One region of the Paenibacillus sp. FSL R7-0312 genome, then DNA from elsewhere that is predicted to be linked to it. Evidence: a T-box and tRNA genes for the amino acid it is inferred to sense, from the RefSeq annotation. Region 1 holds a T-box; the other holds one or more tRNA genes.

Evidence for each region. The T-box of region 1 lies ahead of MKX70_RS12200 (arginine--tRNA ligase). A T-box ahead of a tRNA ligase gene usually reads a tRNA of that ligase, here a tRNA-Arg.
Region 2: it encodes a tRNA-Arg, which carries the amino acid that the T-box ahead of MKX70_RS12200 (arginine--tRNA ligase) is inferred to sense. The anticodon was not compared.

Annotation. Positions count from the first base shown of each region.
Region 1 is NZ_JBBORE010000001.1:2,763,491-2,775,565, reverse strand. Features, by position in the region: gene MKX70_RS12240 (hypothetical protein) at 1-408, opposite strand, end outside; gene MKX70_RS12235 (ABC transporter ATP-binding protein) at 831-1,562, shown strand; gene MKX70_RS12230 (ABC transporter permease) at 1,559-2,596, shown strand; gene MKX70_RS12225 (TetR/AcrR family transcriptional regulator) at 2,663-3,343, shown strand; partial or broken gene MKX70_RS12220 (DEAD/DEAH box helicase) at 3,542-6,878, shown strand; gene MKX70_RS12215 (hypothetical protein) at 7,195-7,329, opposite strand; gene MKX70_RS12210 (hypothetical protein) at 7,550-7,855, shown strand; gene MKX70_RS12205 (hypothetical protein) at 8,368-9,090, opposite strand; T-box leader at 9,285-9,505, shown strand; gene MKX70_RS12200 (arginine--tRNA ligase) at 9,621-11,627, shown strand.
Region 2 is NZ_JBBORE010000001.1:328,074-340,148, forward strand. Features, by position in the region: gene glgP (alpha-glucan family phosphorylase) at 1-320, shown strand, start outside; gene MKX70_RS01400 (discoidin domain-containing protein) at 709-1,233, shown strand; gene katA (catalase KatA) at 1,571-3,022, shown strand; gene MKX70_RS01410 (helix-turn-helix transcriptional regulator) at 3,117-4,067, opposite strand; tRNA gene MKX70_RS01415 (tRNA-Gly) at 4,325-4,395, opposite strand; tRNA gene MKX70_RS01420 (tRNA-Pro) at 4,408-4,481, opposite strand; tRNA gene MKX70_RS01425 (tRNA-Arg) at 4,634-4,710, opposite strand; tRNA gene MKX70_RS01430 (tRNA-Gly) at 4,721-4,795, opposite strand; tRNA gene MKX70_RS01435 (tRNA-Leu) at 4,803-4,886, opposite strand; tRNA gene MKX70_RS01440 (tRNA-Lys) at 4,903-4,978, opposite strand; tRNA gene MKX70_RS01445 (tRNA-Gln) at 5,006-5,080, opposite strand; tRNA gene MKX70_RS01450 (tRNA-Asp) at 5,175-5,252, opposite strand; tRNA gene MKX70_RS01455 (tRNA-Met) at 5,260-5,333, opposite strand; tRNA gene MKX70_RS01460 (tRNA-Val) at 5,367-5,442, opposite strand; tRNA gene MKX70_RS01465 (tRNA-Glu) at 5,559-5,633, opposite strand; tRNA gene MKX70_RS01470 (tRNA-Ser) at 5,684-5,773, opposite strand; tRNA gene MKX70_RS01475 (tRNA-Asn) at 5,777-5,852, opposite strand; tRNA gene MKX70_RS01480 (tRNA-Ile) at 5,856-5,932, opposite strand; rRNA gene rrf (5S ribosomal RNA) at 5,996-6,112, opposite strand; rRNA gene MKX70_RS01490 (23S ribosomal RNA) at 6,190-9,120, opposite strand; rRNA gene MKX70_RS01495 (16S ribosomal RNA) at 9,509-11,066, opposite strand; gene MKX70_RS01500 (Acg family FMN-binding oxidoreductase) at 11,467-12,075, opposite strand, start outside.

The DNA.
Region 1 (12,075 bases):
GGACTTAGAGTCCGAGCTGCTGCCAATAATAGAATATGAATAAGAACCGCTTACCTTGCCATTAATTAGAATGTTGTTGCTGTCGACAATCTCTGTTCCGCGTTCCAGATCCTTGTCCCTTACATATTTCTGATATGTACTTCCAAGAGCGGTCATACTTTCCTCTGTCTCGTAGATCAGCATAGAGGATTTCTTCCCTTCTGCCACCTCACCTTGAGTAAAAGTGATGCCCGCGCCTTCCGGTATTGGCAGATCGTCAGGCAAATACTGCTGCGCGTCCGCATTCTCTTCCGCCAGGGTATGAAAAGCTCCGCTGTCCGCTTCTGCACCGTCTGAACTGCTGCAGCCGCTAAGTCCGGCCGCTGCGAGAAGCACTCCCAGAGTAAGGAGCAGCTTATGTCCTGCCATGATTCGCACCACCTTCTAATGGAATGGGTTCAAGTTGCCGGTAATCTCCAGTATTCTCCTTATTACCCTGATAACCGGCAGGTGGAAACGGGGAATACCTAAAATTTAATATGATTTATGCGGCGGCAGGCGGAGACGGGTCCGCGTCCTTAAGACATTGTGCATGTGGTGCATGTGCCCTGCGGGAGCCTGACACAGCTTTTTCATAATCTGTCCGCCGGTCAGGCGGACTGACAATCAGCTATTGCGGGCACAACATCAGATTCCCAGGCTAACCGCAGTCTTGTCCGCAATAGAGGATATCATTCGCACTTCAGATTTATATTTTTGTGTACTTGGAAAAGAGATTTACTTTTACCAAGAGAATCATTATGATAATGAGTGAGTACTCACTCATAATGCTAAGAATTGAGGAGATCACAATGAAGCAAGCCCTCCCAGTGATTACAGTAACCCATGTTGACCGGGCTTTCGGCAGCAAGAAGGTATTGAAGGATATTACGCTGCAGGTGGAGCAGGCGGAAACCTTCGGAATTCTGGGCCCGTCCGGCTCCGGCAAAACCACGCTGGTCAAGCTGCTCACGGGCATAGACGAAGTTACCTCCGGCGAGATTAACGTCCTTGGGGTACGGATGCCGAAGCTTGCCATGCTGCAGCAGATCGGCTATATGGCCCAGTCCGATGCACTATACACTGAACTGAGCGCCAAGGAGAATCTGGAGTTCTTCGCTTCCCTCTACGGTCTGAAGGGCGGCAACCGGACACGGCGGATCAGAGATGTAATGGAGCTGGTGAACCTGCAGGAGCATTTGCGCAAAAGAGTAGACCAATACTCCGGAGGCATGAAACGCCGGCTGTCCCTGGCTATCGCGCTGCTGCATGAGCCGCCGCTGCTGCTGCTGGATGAACCCACAGTCGGGATTGATCCAGTGCTGCGCCAGTCGATCTGGAAGGAACTTAAGGCGTTGAACCGTAAAGGCACCACGATTGTACTCACCACACATGTTATGGATGAAGCGGAGAAATGCGGCCGGCTGGCTATGATCCGGGATGGCGTTCTGCTCGCTGTAGACACGCCCGCCGGACTGCTGCAGGCAACCGGCTCCGCTACCATTGAAGAAGCCTTCCTGTACTATGGAGGTGTGCGCTCATGAGAATCCGTGCGATTACCCTGAGAATTCTGCAGCAATTCATCCATGATAAAAGAACCATGGCGCTGATGTTCATCGCCCCCCTGCTGGTGCTCAGCTTGATGAGCCTAGTCTTTAACAGCGACGTTTATAAGCCGAAGATTGGCGTAGCCTCCGGTGCTGCAGTGTTCAGTACCGCGCTGGAAGCCCAGAAGGCTGAAGTTACCAGCTATGATAATGATGAATCCGGCAACGCCACCCTTCAGTCCGGGGACATTGATGCTTATATTACAATGAAGGGAACCACTCCTGAGATCATGCTGGAAGGCAGTGACCCGACCGCTAACCGCGCCGTCATGATGGCCCTGCAGGAAGCTATGCAGAGTCTGCAGCCGTCAGCGGCAGGCAGCGTACAGCATCAGCCGCAGATCAGCTATCTGTACGGCGCCGAGGATATGAAGACGATCGACCGTTTCGGCCCGATTATGATCGGGGTATTTGTATTCTTTTTCGTCTTCCTGATCGCGGGCGTCTCCTTCCTGCGCGAGCGGACCACAGGAACACTGGAACGCCTGCTCTCCACTCCGCTGAAACGCTGGGAAATCGTGCTAGGATATGTCTGCGGCTTCGGTATCTTCACCGTCTTTCAGGCGCTGCTGATCTCCTGGTTCTCGATCCAGGTGCTTGGCATTATGATGGCCGGAAGCTTCGGCTACGTTCTGCTGATAACCTTGCTGCTCTCGATGTCGGCACTGACACTCGGCACCCTGCTCTCGGCATTTGCCGCTAATGAGCTCCAGATGATCCAGTTCATTCCCCTGGTCATTGTGCCGCAGATTTTCCTGAGCGGATTATTTCCGATGGATACCCTTCCGCTCTGGCTGCAGCGCGTAGGATTGGCAACCCCCATCTACTACGGCGCCCAGGCACTGATGGATATCATGATCCGCGGCAAGGGATGGAATGATATCGCTCTTGATGTATTCGTGCTGATCGGCTTCTCCCTGCTGTTCATGCTGCTGAATGTGCTGGCCTTGCGTAAGCACCGCAGAATGTAACTTCGAATTCGCAGTATGGGCTGTGGTACACTTGAAGGTAAGAGCAAGAGAGTTGGAGGGTCCATTATGGAGAAAGACAAGGCTGCAGAGCAGCAGGGGCAGGAGCAGTGGATTCAAGAGCTGCTGGCCCTCAGTGAAAAGGAACAAATGACCCCCAAGCAGAGGTCCATTCTGCAGGCGGCCATTGATACATTCTCGGAGAAGGGGTTCTCAGCAGCCGCCACCAGTGAGATCGCCCAGAAGGCGGGTGTGGCTGAAGGAACGATCTTCCGCTACTACAAAACCAAAAAAGATCTGCTGCTGGCCATCGTAGTCCCCACCATGAGCCGGATGATCGCTCCGTTTGTGATGCGTAATTTCAGCGGTGTGCTGGATGTACCCTTTGAGAGCTATGATGCCTTCCTTAAGGCATTCATGGTGAACCGGCTCGATTTCGCCCGTAAGAATCTCAAAATTATCAGAATCCTTATCCAGGAGATCCCCTTCCAGCCCGCGCTCAGAGAACAGCTAGTCGAGAATATTCTGAGCCAGGTGCTGGAGCGTGTCACTGTAATCACGGATCATTTCAAGGAGCAGGGCCAGCTTACGGATGCTCCCACTCCTGCGATCATCCGCTTCACCATTTCCTCGGTCATCGGCTATCTGCTGGCCCGCCTGCTGCTGATGCCGGACCATGACTGGAATGACGAGGAAGAGATTGAGCAGACCGTCAGCTTCATCATGCACGGAATTGGCGGGGCAAGGTAAAAGCGCAGGCCATATGTAACCCGGCGGGGCAATATACAATCCCCGCCGGGTTTTTGCTTTGTTTTTTACCCATTCCCCTTTTGAAGGCGTACGCCTGTTCTGTTATTATGGGTACTATAACGATTGTCCAACGGGACAAACCAGGTCTTAGCTTGAGAGCAAGTTAGCCATCAGGAATAGAAGGAAGTGAGGATTACATTGGGTTTCCAGGTACCGGAACGGGTAATCAAGCTGCTGTGCGGCAGAGCCGCTTTTGATCAGGGGGTAGCTTATTATCACGCTCATAAGGTTGATCTTATCTATTCTGAGCACAACGATGACGGGGAATATTCGAAATACCGCGCTGCGGTTCATGGACTGGAGAGCCATGAAGTAGTGCTAACCATAGATAGTGACGGTGATATTAACGGGGAGTGTACCTGCCCGGCTTACTACCGCGGCGGACCTTTCTGCAAACATATTGCAGCTGCACTGGTTAGTGTCCTTTATCTCGGCAAAGATAGGGACATGGACCAGACTCCCGATTCGGATGGGCAAGTGCCGGAGGCGTTCACGGGAGAGACCGGTATACTTACGCCCCGCCATTCCGGCTCTGCCGGAGACGGATACACCGGACGCAGCGGTGACCGGCAGTTGGTGAGCAGCATGCTCGGGATGTTCACCGGAGTGCGGCAGCGGCCGAGTGGAGCCGGAACTTATATGGATCTGCGGACACCGCTTCAGGTAGAGTTCATCTGCAAACCTTTCTCTTACAGCTTCGGCAGCACAATGCTGGGCATAGAACTGAAGGTTGGTCCTAAGCGCCTCTATATCGTGCCCAAAATCCGGGGGTTTCTGGAACGTGTTCACCGGGGTGAACCTTTTGAATTCTCCAGACATTTCAGTTATGATCCCGCCCTGCACAGCTTCTCGAAGGAAGATAATGAGGTGCTCATGAAGCTGATTGAAATCATGCTGAATGAAAAAATATACCGCAGCAGCATCAGCCCTTACACTCCGCATACCGGCACTTCGGGAAATGAGCGGCTTCTGGCTATTCCCCCCTTCTTCTGGGAGGGCCTGCTGCCAGCACTCACGGCCGCCCCTGCAGCCCGTCTGCAGCACGGCCAGATCCTGCACGAACGCTTGTCTCTCTCCGCCGAGGCTCTTCCGCTGAGCTTCCAGTTCGATCAGGCGCAAGGAGAGGGGTACCGGCTGGATGTCCAGGGGCTTCAGCAGCTTACGATTCTGGAAGATTACGGGCTGGTATTGTCAGAAGGCAAGCTACTGAAGCTGCCGGTGCAGGAATGCGGGCGTCTCGCTGAGCTGAAAAAGCTGCTGAACCCCTCGCGGCAGGATGGAATTGCCATTGCCCCGGAGCAGATGGAGCCATTCATGGAGGGCGTCATTCCCGGACTCAAAAAATTGGGCCAGGTGTTTATTGCCGATGCCATCGCGGACAGAATCGTTCAGGCCCAGCTTCACGCCAGACTCTATCTCGACCGGGTCAGAGACCGGCTGCTCGCCGGACTTGAATTCCAATATGGCGGGATTGTCATCAATCCGCTGGAGGAGAAGGCGCATGAGCGGAGCAATGAGGTGATTCTGATGCGGGACGGGGAGGCCGAACGGCGGATTCTCGACCTGATGGCCCATGAGTCATTCGCGCGGACGGAGAGCGGATATATCATGCGGGATGAGGACGGGGAATTCGATTTCCTCCACCATACCATTCCGCTGCTGGAGCCGCTGCTTCAGGTCTATGCCACTACTGCCGTCAAGGAAAGAGTGCTTACGGAGCATGCCATGCCCAAGGTCAGCCTGAGCTGGAATGAGAAGACCGACTGGCTGGACTTCAAGTTCAGCATGGATGGTATTCCGGAGAAGGATATTGTGCTGGTGCTGAAATCCCTGCAGGAAAAGCGTAAATATTACCGGCTGCCGGATGGTGCGCTGCTGCCGCTGGAAACTGCAGAATTCCTGGAAATTATCGCCCTGATGAATGAGCTTGGCGTTCAGAACGGAGAGTTCAATCACGCAGAGTTCTCCCTGCCGCTGGTCCGGGGTCTTCGCCTGCATGCGGATACCGGCAAAGGCGATTCCGTCCAGATCGGCCGGTCGTTCCGGCGGCTGCTGGCCAATCTGGCAAGTCCCGAGAACCTGGACTTCCCTGTGCCGGAGAGTCTGGCCCCTGTACTCCGCGACTATCAGCAGTACGGCTTCCAATGGATGAAGACGCTGGCCCACTACCGCTTCGGCGGCATTCTGGCCGATGACATGGGTCTCGGCAAAACGCTGCAGAGTATCACCTTCCTGCTCTCCGAGCTTGCGGATATCCGTCAGGGCGGAGTCCCTGCGCTCATTGTCAGCCCGGCTTCGCTGCTCTACAACTGGCATAATGAGCTGAAGCGTTTCGCGCCGGATATCAAGGCAGCCATTGCCGACGGCAGTGCGGACGAACGCAACCGGACGCTGCGGAATTCAGCCGGCCATGATGTCATCATTACCTCTTATCCGCTGCTGCGCAGAGATGCCGTGGAATACGCCAAGCGGTCTTTCCATACCCTCATCCTGGATGAAGCGCAGATGATTAAGAACCATGAGACGCAGACTGCCCAGGCCGTTAAGCTCCTGCAAGCCCGGTACCGCTTCGCGCTTACGGGAACGCCGGTGGAGAACGCGCTGGAGGACCTGTGGTCAATCTTCGGCGTGGTATTTCCCGGGCTGTTCCCCGGCAAGAAGGCCTTCCATGACCTTCCCCGGGAGACTGTGGCCAAGCGTACCCGCCCCTTCCTGCTGCGCCGCCTCAAAAGCGATGTCCTGAAGGAACTGCCGGACAAAATCGAATCACTGCAGGCCTCTGAGCTGCTGCCGGAGCAGAAAAGGCTCTACGTCGCTTATTTGGCCAGACTGCGCAAGGAAGCGCTCAAGCATCTGGACAGCGACAGCTTCGGCAACGGCCGGATCAAAGTCCTCGCCGGTCTCACCCGGCTGCGCCAGCTGTGCTGCCACCCTTCCCTGTTCGTGGAAGGGTACACTGGTGGATCGGGCAAATTCGAGCAGCTGCTGGAGATTATCGATGAATGCCGCAGCTCCGGCAAACGGATGCTGATCTTCTCACAGTTCACGCAAATGTTGGGGATGATCGGGCGCGAATTGGCCCTGCTGGGTATCCCGCACTTCTATCTGGACGGACAAACACCGGCTTCCCAGCGTACTCAGCTATGCACCCGTTTCAATGAAGGGGAACGCGATCTTTTTCTGATCTCGCTGAAGGCGGGCGGCACCGGTCTTAATCTGACCGGTGCCGACACGGTCATTCTCTATGATCTGTGGTGGAATCCGGCTGTCGAGCAGCAGGCGCCGACCGTGCCACCGGATCGGACAGAAGAAGGTCGTGCAGGTCATCCGCCTGGTTGCGCAGGGAACCGTAGAAGACAAGATGTACGAGCTGCAGCAGAAGAAGAAGAATCTGATTGATGAAGTGATACAGCCGGGACAGGAAGCCCTGTCCAGCCTGAGCGAGCAGGATATCCGCGAGATACTTGCGATATGACCGGAGGCGAAGCGTGAGTTGTGGGCGAATGGAGCGGAGGCTGACTGCGGGGTAGGACGTTTTGCCGCGGGCAGGTACGGGTTAGGCGTTTTAAACTGCGGGCAAGCTGCGAGCAAGGTATGCCAAGCGTCTACGTTCTTAGAGCCTCCGTTCTAATTGCACTTGATACAGCAGAATTCAGTGAAACTGGTGGTTTTCAGTGAAAATATGCTGAAGATCCTATCCTCTACGCCATAAATAAAACAGGGATGCTCCTGAGCCTATAGGCTTGGGAGGTCCCTGTTTTATTTATTTCTATTGGCTTGCAGTGCTGGGTTTAGACAATTGTAATTCCGCCGCTGGCATAACGGTCAACCGTTGTCGCTACATCAATTCCGGCTGATACCGTTGCCGAGAAGACCAGCAGCAGACCTCGATAGGTCCTGTTGATAAAATCGGCATCCCGTCTCATTCCTCCTTCCATATCTAGCATTTACGGCGTGAAACTCAGTTACTAGCGACGGTTGATCATTAATCGCACAATATAATAATATTCGTGCGTCCTCTAGTCAGTGTGTACATAAGACAGGTTCCATTCACCAATATCTGTTGGGACGCATATCTTTTTATTAAGGAGAGACCGCACTTGCTGCCGCTTTCCCGAAGAATGCCCAACGGAAGAAGGGAGTCCTATGCCCCCTCCTGGAAGAGGAAAAAGACCTGCCGCCAAAAAACCACCGGCCAGCTCCAAAACACAAACTCCAAAAGGGCTTGAGTTCGCGGTAGCTGCTCTTCTTTTGACCGGCAAGCTGAAAGTAGACTCCATCCAGATGTACACGGACGCATCGATGTTCGTCAGTCTGGTAGGCAAATATAAAACCTTAAGTGATCTTAGCAACGACAACGTCGATAAGCTGGTCAGCTTCCTTGATGACAACAGCAGTCTCACCCTGAACGAGATTATGACCGCTTTGAAAAAGAAAGCTGAAAACTCCTGACCACCTAATTAGAAAGTGAAAGTGAGGCGCGGGGATATGGACAGTTTTGACGGAGAGGGTTTCGCTGGCGGTCTGCTGCTGGTAATTGTAATTGCCCTGCTGATTTATGGTTCTACGGACATCAAGAATCTGACCGGTGCGCCTACTGCGGACTAGGCATTTCCTCTGTCAGAGATTCTGAAGAGGTCTGCTTGCCGAGCTGGCTTTGTAGTCCATTGCCAGGCGGCATCTATGTGATTACTTATGATAAATAAAGCTGCCCTAACTATACTGGGGACAGCACCCTGTTTGTGAGGCAGGGATCAAAATGCCTGGCAAGTTTAAGCAGCCCGTCACCGAAAATCCATCGGTGACGGGCTATTTAGCTTCACTGGAATCCGAATTTATCTGAATTCTACTCTGCCAAGCTTAGTTTATTTTTTGAATCAGGATTGAGGCATTGGCATTGACTTGTGTTCCGCCTGACAGCGTCTGCAGCGAAATTGCCGCTGAACTGGAATGATTGCGCAGAGTCAGGGAATCTCCCGCGCCGCTACAACAATCACCATTCCGGGATTGGCCTGAGTTCCGGCGCAAGAACCATATATGCCGCCTGCAACAGAAGTACCATTTTGAAAAAGTGAAAATTGATTGGGCTCAACTCCCGTTGCGTTGAACCAAACTGCATAATCTCCAGCAGTACCTATAGGAATCACAGAACTTCCTGCCGTGTATGTAATTGCCCCAATTATAGGAGCATTATTACTAAAAGTAACATCGGCCTCCAAAGGAACCGTTTGGGCAGCCGAATTATAAATATACGCATACTCGGAAAGACCAGCCGGACTGGTCCCTGTCGCTCCCGTCGCTCCCGTAACCCCAGTCGCGCCTCCTTCGCCTGTGGTAGTTCCCAGAAGTTCAGCAGAAACCAGTCGGTGTGGCGTTACTAAGCCGCCTGAGCTATTTTTTCCCCAGACTGAGACTTGCACCTGTTCATCAATGGTTCCCGAAGTGACAAAAATAAACTCAAATGCATCCAAATCCGCATAATACGTGGTTGTCACTACCTGATTGGGCAGTACATTCAACGTTTCACTGACATATAGCGTGCGGGTTCCATCCAGATAGTAACCCTCTACCGTCACCAAGGAAGACATGGTATCACTTCGGTTATCGATTTTGACCGTGACCTGCTGGGTAGGTCTAAGCCCGCCTACCGCATTATTTTCAATCGGTCCTGTAGATAAAAAGCTCATCTTGAGTTCTCCTCTCCGAATATTTTAATTGTGACAACAACTTACTATATTCGAGCCATCACTGGAGGTGTGGACAAAGCCGGATATCTATTGCAAATACCGGATGTTATGGGTAGCATTTTACGGAAACAAGGTTCAGCTTGACATTCCGCTATTGCTTTCTTCCAGAAATTCGCTATACTGATAAAAATCATATTGAATCAATGACCGGGAGAGTAATGGCCCTGAACCCTAGTCCCCAGCGAGCCGGGAGAGTGTAAGCCGGTACAGATCAGGATTATGAAGCGCACCCGTGAGATGGACTTCTGAACTAAGAGTAGGAAGCCCCGGCCAAGGACCGTTAACCTGTAAGGTGGCTGAACTGCAGGTTCGGCAACGAGAGTGGTACCGCGAGCGCATAAGCCTCGTCTCTTTTGAGACGAAGGCTTTTTTTGTCGTCTATTCTTTGTTCATTAGAATTCTGCACTAACCTACGGGCTTTAGCCGCCGCTTACACTTTTCACAACTATAGGAGGTATTTACTCATGTTAATGCTAAGCCAGCTTATCAAGAATAGTCTGGAACAATGTATTCACAAAGTATCTGAAGACCTGGGAGTTCCCGGCAGCACTCCGGTAAAGGCGGCTCTGGAGCAGCCGGCCAATGCGGAGCATGGTGATTATTCCAGCAATATTGCCATGCAGTTGGCCCGTACTCTGCGCAAAGCCCCGATTGCTATCGCTGAACTAATTATCGCTGAGCTTAAACAGTCTGGTTCTGTAAACGGCCTGCTGCAGAGAATCGAGGTTGCCGCACCGGGGTTCATTAATATGTACATCGATTGGCAGGTATGGGCCACGACTGAGTTCAAGCCGCCACTGGCGGCTGGCGAGAAGGTTATTGTGGAGCATACTTCGGTGAACCCGAACAAATCCATGCATATCGGGCACCTGAGAAACTCCTGTATCGGGGATGCGCTGGTTAGAATTCTGAGAAAAACCGGCTACACGGTCGAGGTACATAACTACGTGGATGATCTGGGCAATCAGCTTGCAGATACTGTAGTCGGCCTCTTGAATGTCCCGCTGGCCGGAGAGCATGTCCGTTTCGGAGATTACTGCTGGGATATTTACGCTGAGATCAACAAGGAGTACGCGGAGCATCCGGAGTCTGTACATAAGCGGACTGAAATACTTCACGCGCTGGAACAAGGTGACGGCAACACCGCATGGATCGGCAACCTTGTCGCCGGTCAAATTGTGAAAGAGCATGTGGAGGAAATGCGCAACTTCGGGATTAACTATGACCTGCTGGTCTGGGAGAGCAGTATTCTGAAAGGAGGCTTTTGGTCTTCCGCCTTCGGTCTTTTGTCGCAGACAGATGTGTTCGTTCAGGAGAGTGAAGGCAAGCTGGCCGGGTGCTGGATTCTGAAGCAATCCGCTGGCACTGGCGCACAGGATGCACTGGAGACACCGGAGACAGAAGAGGAGCATCAGAAGGATAAGGTGCTGGTGCGCTCGAACGGGATTTTGACCTATACGGCCAAGGATATCGCTTATCATCTGTGGAAATTCGGCCTCTTAGATAAGGACTTCGCCTACCTCGAATTTAGCAGTGGGCTGTGGACGACTGGCTTGAGCGGTGAGGTGCTGCCTTTTGGACATGCAGATAAGGTCGTTAACGTGATCGATTCCAGACAAGAATATCCGCAGGCGATGGTGAAGCAGGCGTTTCAGGCACTGGGATACCACGAGCAGGCGGAGCGGCTGCATCATGTAAGTTATGGTGTGGTTTCGCTAAGTCCGGCTTCCGCTGCCGGGCTCGGTCTGGATACATCCTCCGGTAAAAGCTCCTATGCCATGTCCGGACGCCAGGGCATCGGCATCAAGGTCACTGAGCTAGTCCGGCTTATGGAGGATTCCATCGAGGCTACCCGTTCCGACAAAAACGGCCTGTCCAGCCGGCTCATCGCCACCGCTGCCATCCGCTACTATCTGCTGCGCTTCAATCTGGGTACTGAGATTGTGTTTGACTTCAAACAAGCCATGGAGATTTCCGGCAACACTGGCGTTTATCTGATGTATGCCTTTGCCCGGGCAAGCCGTGTGCTCAGTAAAGGCAGCGCCCTGGCGGAGAGCGGTACCGGGAATAGCGAAGGTAACGAGCTTGACGGGAGCCGGGAGTATGGGGGGCACGGGAATATCGGGGATAGCGGGAGCAGCGCGCATGGCTCGAGCAGCGGGCTTGACGGGAGCAGCGCACATGGTGAGCTTCCGCTCTTTCCGCCGCACCTTGAAGCAGCCGAGCTCGCCCTGCTGAGACAGCTCAGCCTCTGGCAAGACACCCTATATACGGCAAGCCGGGAGCTTACGCCGAATACGATCTGTAACTACGCGCACAGTCTGGCGTCGCTGTTCAGCAACTTCTACTCCGCCTGCCCGATCCTCCAAGGAGAGGCCTCCAGCATCGCCTTCCGTCTCTGGCTGACCCAGAGCTTCACCGATACTTTAGGAGAGGCGCTGGATGTACTCGGGCTGCCTAAGCCGGAGCGGATGTAAGCTGGGGCGAAGAAGCTGTACAGAGTCCCGCATAGTTCAAGTAGGGCTTATAGTAGATAACTGTACTCATTGGGTGTAAATGATGTTGGTACTTGGGGATCGCTGTAGGCGAGCAGGAATTTGGGTTTGAGTAACAATAGTCTAGCGGATCGCTCTACAAAGAGTGACTTGAATGCTCAGACAGCAGGGATTTCAAGGATAATTGTCTGCACTGTACAGACGAAATATTCTGCTTAGCTATGCGGACTCAGATGACGCTATTTGGTGAAAAATCCTGTTTTTCTGACCGATACGGACTCAGGGGCCCTTATATTGTACTTTGGAGCTCAAAATGAGGGGAAACGGGTTAGTTAACGGCATCTGAGTCCGCATGGATTGCGAAATGATGTGATCCGCCGAAATAAGAGCACCTCAGTCCGCAACGCTGCTTCTATACGTGATGTTCTCG
Region 2 (12,075 bases), 2.4 Mb from region 1:
GAACCTCCGGTATGAAGGCCGCCATGAACGGCGTCCTCAACTGCTCCATCCTTGACGGCTGGTGGCCGGAGGCCTGTATAGACGGCGAGAACGGCTGGCAGATCGGGGACGGCTTTGAGACTACTGATTTTGCTGTACTTGACCAGCACGATAGCGATGCCCTGTATGATACACTCCTGAACCGCGTTCTGCCGACCTTCTATGAGAACAAAGACAAGTGGGTGCAGATGATGCACCGCAGCATTGAGACCACCCGCACCGAGTTCGCCACCAAACGCATGCTGGATGAATACTATAACCGGATGTACATCAAAGGCTGATTCGCGTCGCAGTTCTGCAGCTTCCTCCTATATGCCCTTTCTTCGTTCCCTCCTGCCCGCTTTAGCGGGCGGGAATTTTTAGGTTTCACGAGTCTTTAGTTCATATTCTTTATCTTTAATAACATTAATCATCTTCATTTAATCTGCTTTTCAGCGGAATTCCGGGCAAATATCCTACTCTTAGTGAAATCAGTTTCCCAAACCAATTTTTTTTGGCTGCTTGTCCAATTCCGACAATATTTTCAGTTCACTTAGGTTACAGTGATACTGTGCTACAAACGTTTGCACAATAAGGTAGGCGATGAGCGGCTAGAAGTTCCCGGGAGTTCATTTAGGCCAAACACGCACAAGTGAAGCAGGTAAAACCACTACAAAGGGAGATGGGCAAATGCAATTGCAACGAATGGGCAGCTTCAAAAAAGTAGGTATCGGCTTGGGGACTCTGCTTATGGCTTCTGCGATCAGCTTAACCGGAGCCAGTGCTGCCGGAAATCTTGTTCCAGTGATGACCTCCAACACAAGTCCGGCGGGTACCGCCTCCGCCAGCAGCGAATGGGCATTCCATGAAGCCTACAAAGCTTTTGACCATGATTACAGCACCTATTATTCCACTTCCAGCGGCAGCTCAGGATATCTGCAATACAGCTTTGGCACTTCCAAAAAGGTACGCAGCTATAGGCTTACCACCTCATCCCAGCCTCAGGCGAATGTGCCAAAAACCTGGACCCTACAGGGCTCCAGTAACGGCGGCAGCTGGGTCGTTCTGAGCAGCCAGTCCGGCCTTTATTATCCGGGTTCCTCTTACTACTTCAACCTCTCTTCAACAGGTGACTATACCAGCTACAGGCTGGTCATTACCGCCAACAACGGCGCTTACTCCACTTCTATAGGCGAGCTGGAACTGTACGAATAATTAACGCTCACATCTGCTTATTTGATACAGGCCGCTTTCCTGACTGATGGCAGCAATAGAGACCCTCTTACGCCTAACGTAGAGGGTTTTTGACGTTGTCACCTTACTTCTTCAGCTTCATACCTCCCTTTCCCTCTCTCTCGCTCTTGCCCTTGCCATCCAATATTGCGAGATATATTCCGTGCCCAGAGGCAGTCCGCATTATCATGATCACAACTTCTTCCGCATATAGTTAATTATAATAATTATAAAAAAGGATTGATTTTATTTAATTTTTTGTTATTATAAAACTTATACTTAATCTAAAATCAAATCCTAATACGAGGTGACTGTATTCATGAGTGAGAGCAATAACAAACTAACGACAAGCTGGGGTGCCCCGGTAGGTGACAACCAGAATTCTATGACAGCCGGTTCCCCCGGACCCACTTTGCTGCAGGATGTTCATCTGCTGGAGAAATTAGCCCATTTCAACCGGGAGCGTGTTCCTGAACGTGTCGTCCATGCCAAAGGCGCCGGTGCCCATGGTTATTTTGAAGTCACCAATGATCTCTCCCAATATACGAAGGCTTCCTTCTTGTCTGAAGTCGGCAAACGCACACCGATGTTCATCCGCTTTTCCACTGTAGCCGGAGAATCGGGATCTTCCGATACCGTGCGCGATCCGCGCGGCTTTGCCGTGAAATTCTACACCGAAGAAGGCAACTACGACCTCGTCGGCAACAATACACCTGTCTTTTTCATCCGTGATGCAATTAAATTCCCGGACTTTATCCATACTCAGAAACGCCATCCGCAGACGCATCTGAAGAACCCGAACGCTGTGTGGGATTTCTGGTCGCTCTCCCCGGAATCCCTGCACCAGGTTACCATTCTGATGTCTGACCGCGGCATACCGGCCACCCTCCGTCATATGCACGGCTTCGGCAGCCATACGTTCAAGTGGGTGAATGCAGAAGGCGCGGCAGTATGGGTGAAATACCATTTCAAAACAGAGCAGGGCGTCAAGAATCTCGATGTTAATCTGGCTGCGCAGATTGCCGGCGATAACCCGGATTATCATACAGAGGACTTGTTTAATGCGATCGACAAAGGGGATTTCCCCGCCTGGAGACTGCATGTGCAGATCATGCCTATAGAGGATGCTGACACCTACCGTTTCGACCCGTTTGATGTTACCAAGGTATGGTCCCAGAAGGATTACCCGCTGATTGAGGTGGGCCGCATGGTGCTGGACCGCAATCCGGAGAACTACTTCACCGAAGTAGAGCAGGCTACCTTCTCTCCGGGATCATTTGTGCCAGGGATAGAAGCCTCTCCTGATAAAATGCTCCAGGGCCGCCTCTTCGCCTACGGCGACGCCCACCGCTACCGGGTAGGAGCGAATCACAACCACCTGCCGATTAACCGGCCCATCGCCGAGGTGAACAATAATCAGCGGGACGGCGCGCTGAATCACACTAATAACGGCGGAGGCTCCGTGTATTACGAGCCTAACAGCTTCGGCGGGGCAACTGAATCGCCGCAGGATAAACCGGCTGCTTTTGCAGTCTCCGGCCAAGCCGATAGTGTCCCTTATGATCACAACGATCATTTCACCCAGCCGGGTGATCTCTATCGTCTGCTGGGTGAAGAGGAGCGTGCCCGGCTCGTACGCAATATTGTAGGCGCGATGACTCCTGTCGAGTCAGATGAGATCAAGCTTCGCCAGATTGGCCATTTCTACAAAGCTGATCCGGAATTTGGCCGGCGTATTGCGGACGGGTTGGGACTGGTGGTACCGGAGTAACTCCACTTGCACCCTTCAGCGCACAGAAACCCCTGACTTCATAAGTCAGGGGTTTCTTGGGATCATCGTATTTGCATTTTTCTATGTATATTCCCTAATAATACACATTCATCCACTGCTCCAGCTGCTGCCTCAGTCCCTGTCTCGCGGATGCCGGCTCAAGAATCTCGGCGTTAGGACCATATTGCAGAATCCACTTGATAAATTCCTTGTCATTATTGACAGTGACTTCAAACAGCAGACTTCCGTCTTCTTCGTCGGTCATCCGTGGATGAACGAACAATTCCTCTTCTTTGATGTAACGTGCTACCTCCGGATGAAACCGCACTTTGAAGGTCGTATTCTTATTGCCCCGGTCGATCGACCAGGTGTTTTTCAGATACTGTTTAATATTAAAATCCCTTTTGTCGAAGGAGGTATCCGTCACCTCAACCTGCTGAAAACGGCTGATGCGAAACGTGCGGATTGCCCTCTTCAGGTGGCAATAGCCAATCAGATAGAATCTCTGGTCACGCGGAATCAAATAATAAGGATCAATCTCCCGCTGCGTTGTCTCGTTCCGCAATTGCGAGTGATAGACCGTACGAATCCGCCGTTGTTCCATAATCGCCCCGATCAGCGGCTGCAGGAAATTCCGGCTCTCCTTGCGGTACGCAGGCTTGCCCATTTGAATAATATCTGAAATATTCTCAAGCATTCCATTCTGTTTGGATTTCTCCTTCAGATGTGTGCCCATGACTTTGTCAAAGGCAGATAGAAAACCTGGGGGGATTTTGCCGGGAGCCAGCACGGAGGGCAACAGAGAGAAAGCCATCGCCTCCTGCTCGGAGAAATCCAGCGGGTATAAGAAGAATTTCCCCATAAACTTATACCCCGTTCCTCTCCCCTCATTCATCACCGGTGCAAAATGACTGATCACATCCAGGTCCCTATAAATCGTTCTAATATTCACCTCGCACCGGAATGCCAGATCCGCAGCCGTAATCCCGGGATTCGACTGGATGGCGTTAATAATCTTGAAGATCCGTATTACTTTGTCTGTCATAATAAATGCTCCTCAACTTCCAAGTAAATAGTGCCTGTACTTCCATAGTTCTAATATAACAGGTCTATATAAACATGACTGTCTGCAAAATATAGCATTACCAGCCCATAGGGCGGCCACCAGCATATACTATGTATTTTTAGTAAGTAACACTTCCGCCCCACACTAAAAAAACACAACAGCATCAACCTGTCGTGTCCCTGGAATAAAACAAACAAAAACCCTTGAATATCAAGGGTTTCTGCAACTATTATTTAAGCGGGTGATGGGAATCGAACCCACGCTATCAGCTTGGAAGGCTGAAGTTCTACCATTGAACTACACCCGCAAAGGTGAAATATCGGGATGACACGATTTGAACATGCGACCCCCTGGTCCCAAACCAGGTGCTCTACCAAGCTGAGCTACATCCCGTAAATATAAAAGCTATACTGCAAAGTAATAATGGCGCGCCTTGAGAGATACGGATGCTTCGCATCCGATTGCGAAGTTATTCTATCGAAGTCTATGCTCCAACGAACTCGTTCGAATCTGGGGACACTTTGATGATCCAATGAAGTTATAAATGGCGCGCCCTGAGAGATTCGAACTCCCGGCCTTTTGATTCGTAGTCAAACGCTCTATCCAGCTGAGCTAAGGGCGCAAAATCTATATGGAGCGGACGACGGGAATCGAACCCGCGACCCTCGCCTTGGCAAGGCGATGCTCTACCGCTGAGCCACGTCCGCAAAAACATGGTGCGCGTGAAGGGACTTGAACCCCCACGTCGTGAAACGCCAGATCCTAAGTCTGGTGCGTCTGCCATTCCGCCACACGCGCACACTTTATAAGAAAATGGTGAGCCATGAAGGACTCGAACCTTCGACACCCTGATTAAAAGTCAGGTGCTCTACCAACTGAGCTAATGGCTCTCATAAGAGAAATAAACATAAATGAAATGGCTGGGGATATAGGAATCGAACCTATGAATGACGGAGTCAAAGTCCGTTGCCTTACCGCTTGGCTAATCCCCAATATTAATAATTAGCAGACACTACGGAATCGGGTGGATACTCTATACTTCGAGATATAGGATGCTCAATCCCTGATACCTTCATACAATAAAAATGGCGGAACCGACGGGATTCGAACCCGCGATCTCCTGCGTGACAGGCAGGCATGTTAGGCCAACTACACCACGGTTCCAAATTAATTGCGGGGGCAGGATTTGAACCTGCGGCCTTCGGGTTATGAGCCCGACGAGCTACCGGGCTGCTCCACCCCGCGTCAATGTTAAAGATCTATTCTGTTAAAGATAGATGGTGGAGGCTGAGGGGTTCGAACCCCCGACCCTCTGCTTGTAAGGCAGATGCTCTCCCAGCTGAGCTAAGCCTCCATGTATGACTCGTATGGGATACTCTCCACTCCGTTACGAGATTGCGATGTATTCCTTACGATGCCTATGCTTCAACGAACCCAGGGAATTCTCATCCCATTAATCGAAGAAGAAATTGGTGACTCGTATGGGATTCGAACCCATGTTACCTCCGTGAAAGGGAGGTGTCTTAACCCCTTGACCAACGAGCCATGCTGTTTAAAATTGTCTTTCTCATCCCTATACAGAGAAGGTAAAGCTACGGAGAGAGAGGGATTCGAACCCTCGAGACGCTTGTGGCGCCTACACGATTTCCAATCGTGCTCCTTCGGCCAAACTCGGACACCTCTCCAGATGGCTCCCCGAACAGGACTCGAACCTGTGACAACTCGATTAACAGTCGAGTGCTCTACCAACTGAGCTATCAGGGAATATGGTGGGCCTTAGTGGACTCGAACCACTGACCTCACCCTTATCAGAGGTGCGCTCTAACCAGCTGAGCTAAAGGCCCGTTCTCATACACCTATTTAACTAATAAGGGCAAAAAAAATACCACAGTGTGTGTGGATTGTCCGCTTGGCGGCGTCCTACTCTCCCAGGACCCTTCGGTCCAAGTACCATCGGCGCTGGAGGGCTTAACGGTCGTGTTCGGGATGGGTACGCGTGGAACCCCTCCGCTATCGCCACCAAACGGGCATTTACAGCGTAAATGCTTCAGGAATTGATTCCTGAAAACTGAATCCGAAACGAATCTGCGCTCTAAGAAATTTGGATAAGCCCTCGACCGATTAGTATTGGTCAGCTCCATGCATTGCTGCACTTCCACCTCCAACCTATCTACCTCGTCGTCTTCAAGGGGTCTTACTAGTTGGGAAATCTCATCTTGAGGGGGGCTTCACGCTTAGATGCTTTCAGCGCTTATCCCGTCCGTACGTAGCTACTCAGCCATGCTCCTGGCGGAACAACTGATGCACCAGCGGTACGTCCATCCCGGTCCTCTCGTACTAAGGACAGCTCCTCTCAAATTTCCTGCGCCCACGACAGATAGGGACCGAACTGTCTCACGACGTTCTGAACCCAGCTCGCGTACCGCTTTAATGGGCGAACAGCCCAACCCTTGGGACCTACTTCAGCCCCAGGATGCGATGAGCCGACATCGAGGTGCCAAACCTCCCCGTCGATGTGGACTCTTGGGGGAGATAAGCCTGTTATCCCCAGGGTAGCTTTTATCCGTTGAGCGATGGCCCTTCCATGCGGTACCACCGGATCACTAAGTCCGACTTTCGTCCCTGCTCGACTTGTAGGTCTCGCAGTCAAGCTCCCTTATGCCTTTGCACTCTGCGAATGATTTCCAACCATTCTGAGGGAACCTTTGAACGCCTCCGTTACTCTTTAGGAGGCGACCGCCCCAGTCAAACTGCCCGCCTGACACGGTCCCCGTACCCGCTTAGGGTACTAGGTTAGAACCTAGATACGATCAGGGTGGTATCCCAACGGCGCCTCCGCAGAAGCTTGCGCTCCTGCCTCAACGGCTCCCACCTATCCTGTACAGATCGTACCCAAATTCAATATCAAGCTGCAGTAAAGCTCCATGGGGTCTTTCCGTCTTGTCGCGGGTAACCTGCATCTTCACAGGTATTAAAATTTCACCGGATCTCTCGTTGAGACAGCGCCCAAGTCGTTACGCCATTCGTGCGGGTCAGAATTTACCTGACAAGGAATTTCGCTACCTTAGGACCGTTATAGTTACGGCCGCCGTTTACTGGGGCTTCGGTTCACAGCTTCGGGTTTAACCCCTAACCACTCCCCTTAACCTTCCAGCACCGGGCAGGCGTCAGCCCGTATACTTCGCCTTGCGGCTTCGCACAGACCTGTGTTTTTGCTAAACAGTCGCTTGGGCCTTTTCACTGCGGCCCCCTCGGGCTATTCACCCTACCGAGGCACCTCTTCTCCCGAAGTTACGAGGTCATTTTGCCGAGTTCCTTAACGAGAGTTCTTCCGCGCGCCTTAGAATTCTCTTCTCGCCTACCTGTGTCGGTTTGCGGTACGGGCACCTTCTCCTGGCTAGAGGCTTTTCTTGGCAGTGTGAGATCATGACCTTCGCTACTACAATTTTCGCTCCCCATCACAGCCCAGCCTTATTGATGTGCGGATTTGCCTACACATCAGCCTCACTGCTTAGACGGACACATCCATCAGTCCGCGTCACTACCCTCCTGCGTCACCCCATCGCTCATAGCGGATTACGGTGGTACAGTAATTTCAAACTGTTGTCCTTCGACTACGCCTTTCGGCCTCGCCTTAGGTCCCGACTTACCCTGAGCGGACGAGCCTTCCTCAGGAAACCTTGGGCTTTCGGCGGATCAGATTCTCACTGATCTTTTCGTTACTCATACCGGCATTCTCACTTGTATGCTGTCCAGCGCTCCTTACGGTACACCTTCAACCCACATACAACGCTCCCCTACCCCAGATACAAAGTATCTAGCCATAGCTTCGGTGGTGTGTTTAGCCCCGTTACATTTTCGGCGCAGAGTCACTCGACCAGTGAGCTATTACGCACTCTTTCAATGGTGGCTGCTTCTAAGCCAACATCCTGGTTGTCTGTGCAACTCCACATCCTTTCCCACTTAACACACACTTGGGGACCTTAGCTGATGGTCTGGGCTGTTTCCCTTTTGACAATGGATCTTAGCACTCACTGTCTGACTCCCGGCAAGAAGTTAATGGCATTCGGAGTTTGACTGAGCTTGGTAACCCTTGCGGGCCCCGCACCCAATCAGTGCTCTACCTCCACCACTCCATTCACCGAGGCTAGCCCTAAAGCTATTTCGGGGAGAACCAGCTATCTCCGAGTTCGATTGGAATTTCTCCGCTACCCCCACCTCATCCCCGCATTTTTCAACATGCGTGGGTTCGGGCCTCCAGTGCGTGTTACCGCACCTTCACCCTGGACAGGGGTAGATCACACGGTTTCGGGTCTACGTCCACATACTCATTCGCCCTATTCAGACTCGCTTTCGCTGCGGCTCCGTCTTCTCGACTTAACCTTGCATGTTAAACGTAACTCGCCGGTTCATTCTACAAAAGGCACGCCATCACCCAGTAATAGGGCTCTGACTTTTTGTAAGCACACGGTTTCAGGTTCTATTTCACTCCCCTTCCGGGGTGCTTTTCACCTTTCCCTCACGGTACTGTTTCACTATCGGTCGCCAGGTAGTATTTAGCCTTAGCAGATGGTCCTGCTGGATTCATACGGGGTTTCACGTGCCCCGCACTACTCGGGATCCGTCTCGGAGAGAACACAGTTTAGGCTACAGGGCTTTTACCTCTATCGCGGGCCTTTCCAGACCTCTTCACCTACCATATTCCTTTGTAACTCCATGTGAGACGTCCCACAACCCCAAGAGGCAAGCCCCTTGGTTTAGGCTGTTCCGCGTTCGCTCGCCGCTACTGACGGAATCACTATTGTTTTCTCTTCCTCAGGGTACTTAGATGTTTCAGTTCCCCTGGTCTGCCTCTGCGTATCCTATGTATTCAGATACGAGTAACTGCGAATTACCACAGCTGGGTTTCCCCATTCGGACACCCCCGGATCAAAGCTTGCTTACAGCTCCCCGAGGCAGTTTCGTTGTTCGCCACGTCCTTCGTCGGCTCCTGGCGCCTAGGCATCCTCCGTGTGCTCTTATTAGCTTAACCAATCGCTCCGGTATTGGCTCATTCGCTCATCTTGTTTTAAACAGCGCTTCCGGATGAATCCGTCCGCTAGTCTGTTTAAAGCCAAAAGTCGCTCATAATCCAAAACCATCGCTCAGCATGACTAATAACTATTTCAACTTGCTTACACAAGTTTCAGCTAAAAGATGTTCTAAAACGCAAATTCGTTTCGGTATCCAGTTTTCAAGGATCAAGGTGCTGAAATTTCGGGACAATCACGACTGTGATGTTCGAAAATTCAGACCGTTTAAAGATGAGAGCTTAAACTCTCAAAACTGACCAACGAGTGAGTGTTTGAACCCTAAGGTTCGTTGTGGAAGCTTTAGCTTCCGATTTGAATGTTTCCGTTGCAGGAAACGATTCTCCATAGAAAGGAGGTGATCCAGCCGCACCTTCCGATACGGCTACCTTGTTACGACTTCACCCCAATCATCTACCCCACCTTCGGCGGCTGGCTCCCTTGCGGGTTACCCCACCGACTTCGGGTGTTGTAAACTCTCGTGGTGTGACGGGCGGTGTGTACAAGACCCGGGAACGTATTCACCGCGGCATGCTGATCCGCGATTACTAGCAATTCCGACTTCATGCAGGCGAGTTGCAGCCTGCAATCCGAACTGAGACCGGCTTTGCTGGGATTGGCTCCACCTCGCGGTTTCGCTTCCCGTTGTACCGGCCATTGTAGTACGTGTGTAGCCCAGGTCATAAGGGGCATGATGATTTGACGTCATCCCCACCTTCCTCCGGTTTGTCACCGGCAGTCACTCTAGAGTGCCCAGCCTTACCTGCTGGCAACTAAAGTCAAGGGTTGCGCTCGTTGCGGGACTTAACCCAACATCTCACGACACGAGCTGACGACAACCATGCACCACCTGTCTCCGATGCTCCGAAGAGGGGCACTATCTCTAATGCTTTCATCGGGATGTCAAGACCTGGTAAGGTTCTTCGCGTTGCTTCGAATTAAACCACATACTCCACTGCTTGTGCGGGTCCCCGTCAATTCCTTTGAGTTTCAGTCTTGCGACCGTACTCCCCAGGCGGAGTGCTTACTGTGTTAACTTCGGCACCAAGGGTATCGAAACCCCTAACACCTAGCACTCATCGTTTACGGCGTGGACTACCAGGGTATCTAATCCTGTTTGCTCCCCACGCTTTCGCGCCTCAGCGTCAGTTACAGCCCAGAAAGTCGCCTTCGCCACTGGTGTTCCTCCACATATCTACGCATTTCACCGCTACACGTGGAATTCCACTTTCCTCTTCTGTACTCAAGTCACCCAGTTTCCAGTGCGACCCCAGGTTGAGCCCAAGGTTTAAACACCAGACTTAAATGACCGCCTGCGCGCGCTTTACGCCCAATAATTCCGGACAACGCTTGCCCCCTACGTATTACCGCGGCTGCTGGCACGTAGTTAGCCGGGGCTTTCTTCTCAGGTACCGTCACTCCGGTAGCAGTTACTCTACCGGACGTTCTTCCCTGGCAACAGAGCTTTACGATCCGAAAACCTTCATCACTCACGCGGCATTGCTCCGTCAGGCTTTCGCCCATTGCGGAAGATTCCCTACTGCTGCCTCCCGTAGGAGTCTGGGCCGTGTCTCAGTCCCAGTGTGGCCGTTCACCCTCTCAGGTCGGCTACGCATCGTCGCCTTGGTGAGCCGTTACCCCACCAACTAGCTAATGCGCCGCAGGCCCATCCCCAAGTGGCAGATTGCTCCGCCTTTCATTCTCTCTTCAGGAGAGGAAAGAAATTATCCGGTATTAGCTACCGTTTCCGGTAGTTATCCCAGTCTTGAGGGCAGGTTGCCTACGTGTTACTCACCCGTCCGCCGCTAAATTCATTTGAAAGCAAGCTTTCAAATGAACTCCGCTCGACTTGCATGTATTAGGCATGCCGCCAGCGTTCGTCCTGAGCCAGGATCAAACTCTCCAAATTGGTTTTAGAAAGAGCGATTGCTCATTTTGAAACATCTGACGAGAATTTTCATTCTCTATTTTGGATCTCGCCGAAGCGATCTCCAGGTACTCACTCGTTGTTCAGTTTTCAAAGATCAAGCTCGTTGTCAGCAACGACTACCGCGTCACCAGCAACTCTTATAATATATCACATCCAACCGATCAATGCAAGCTCTTTTTTTCAACTTCTTTTCGAGCTCGGCGTTGATGTTTCGCGGCCAGAAATAGAATATATCATGTATGGATTGTGATTGCAAGCATTTTTTTGAAACTATTTTGTACATTACCTTGAACTCCAGGTTCTTCACGGATTTGATCCAACAGGATAGAGAATATCCACAGAGTGAAGGCTTGTTCCTATCTCTAGCAGATTTACGGATTTAATTATTGTCCAGTAGCTCCAGCACATCCCGCCTCATGCTAAGCGGCGCTGTCTTAAGCGGAGTACCCACACGAGCCAGCATTTGAATCGTCTGACCTGGAGCGGCATACACGCTGTGAATTCCGCTGTACAGCACACTCATCTCCGGATATTCCTCCAGCACCTGGCTTAACGGCTGCATCGCCAGCCCCTCGAGGTGGGCGGTCAAGGTTAACCGGCTGTAGAGCATGCCGCTCCGGACCTGACTGATCCGGCTGTTGTCATCGCTGATAATTAGCGCGTACGCAGGTGTGCTGTTGACCGAAGCCGTTGTGGAGTTGATAAACTGCTTCGAAGCGGCTTTCCCTTCGTTCATGGATGGAAACAGAGTTACTGCACCCTGAAGGATATGGCGCATAATACCGCTAGTCCCCTGTCCTTCTACAGAGAATCCATCACGGAATTGATTCTTCTCCCGTTCATTGGCACGGAAGATCCGTGCGGATTCCTGCATCACAGAATCTACACCAGCCTCTATTACTGCCGCCTCCACGGCATAGTCCCCCAATATCTTCATATTGCCTGGATCCTGAGCAATATTCATATGTAGACCGCTGATATCATTAAT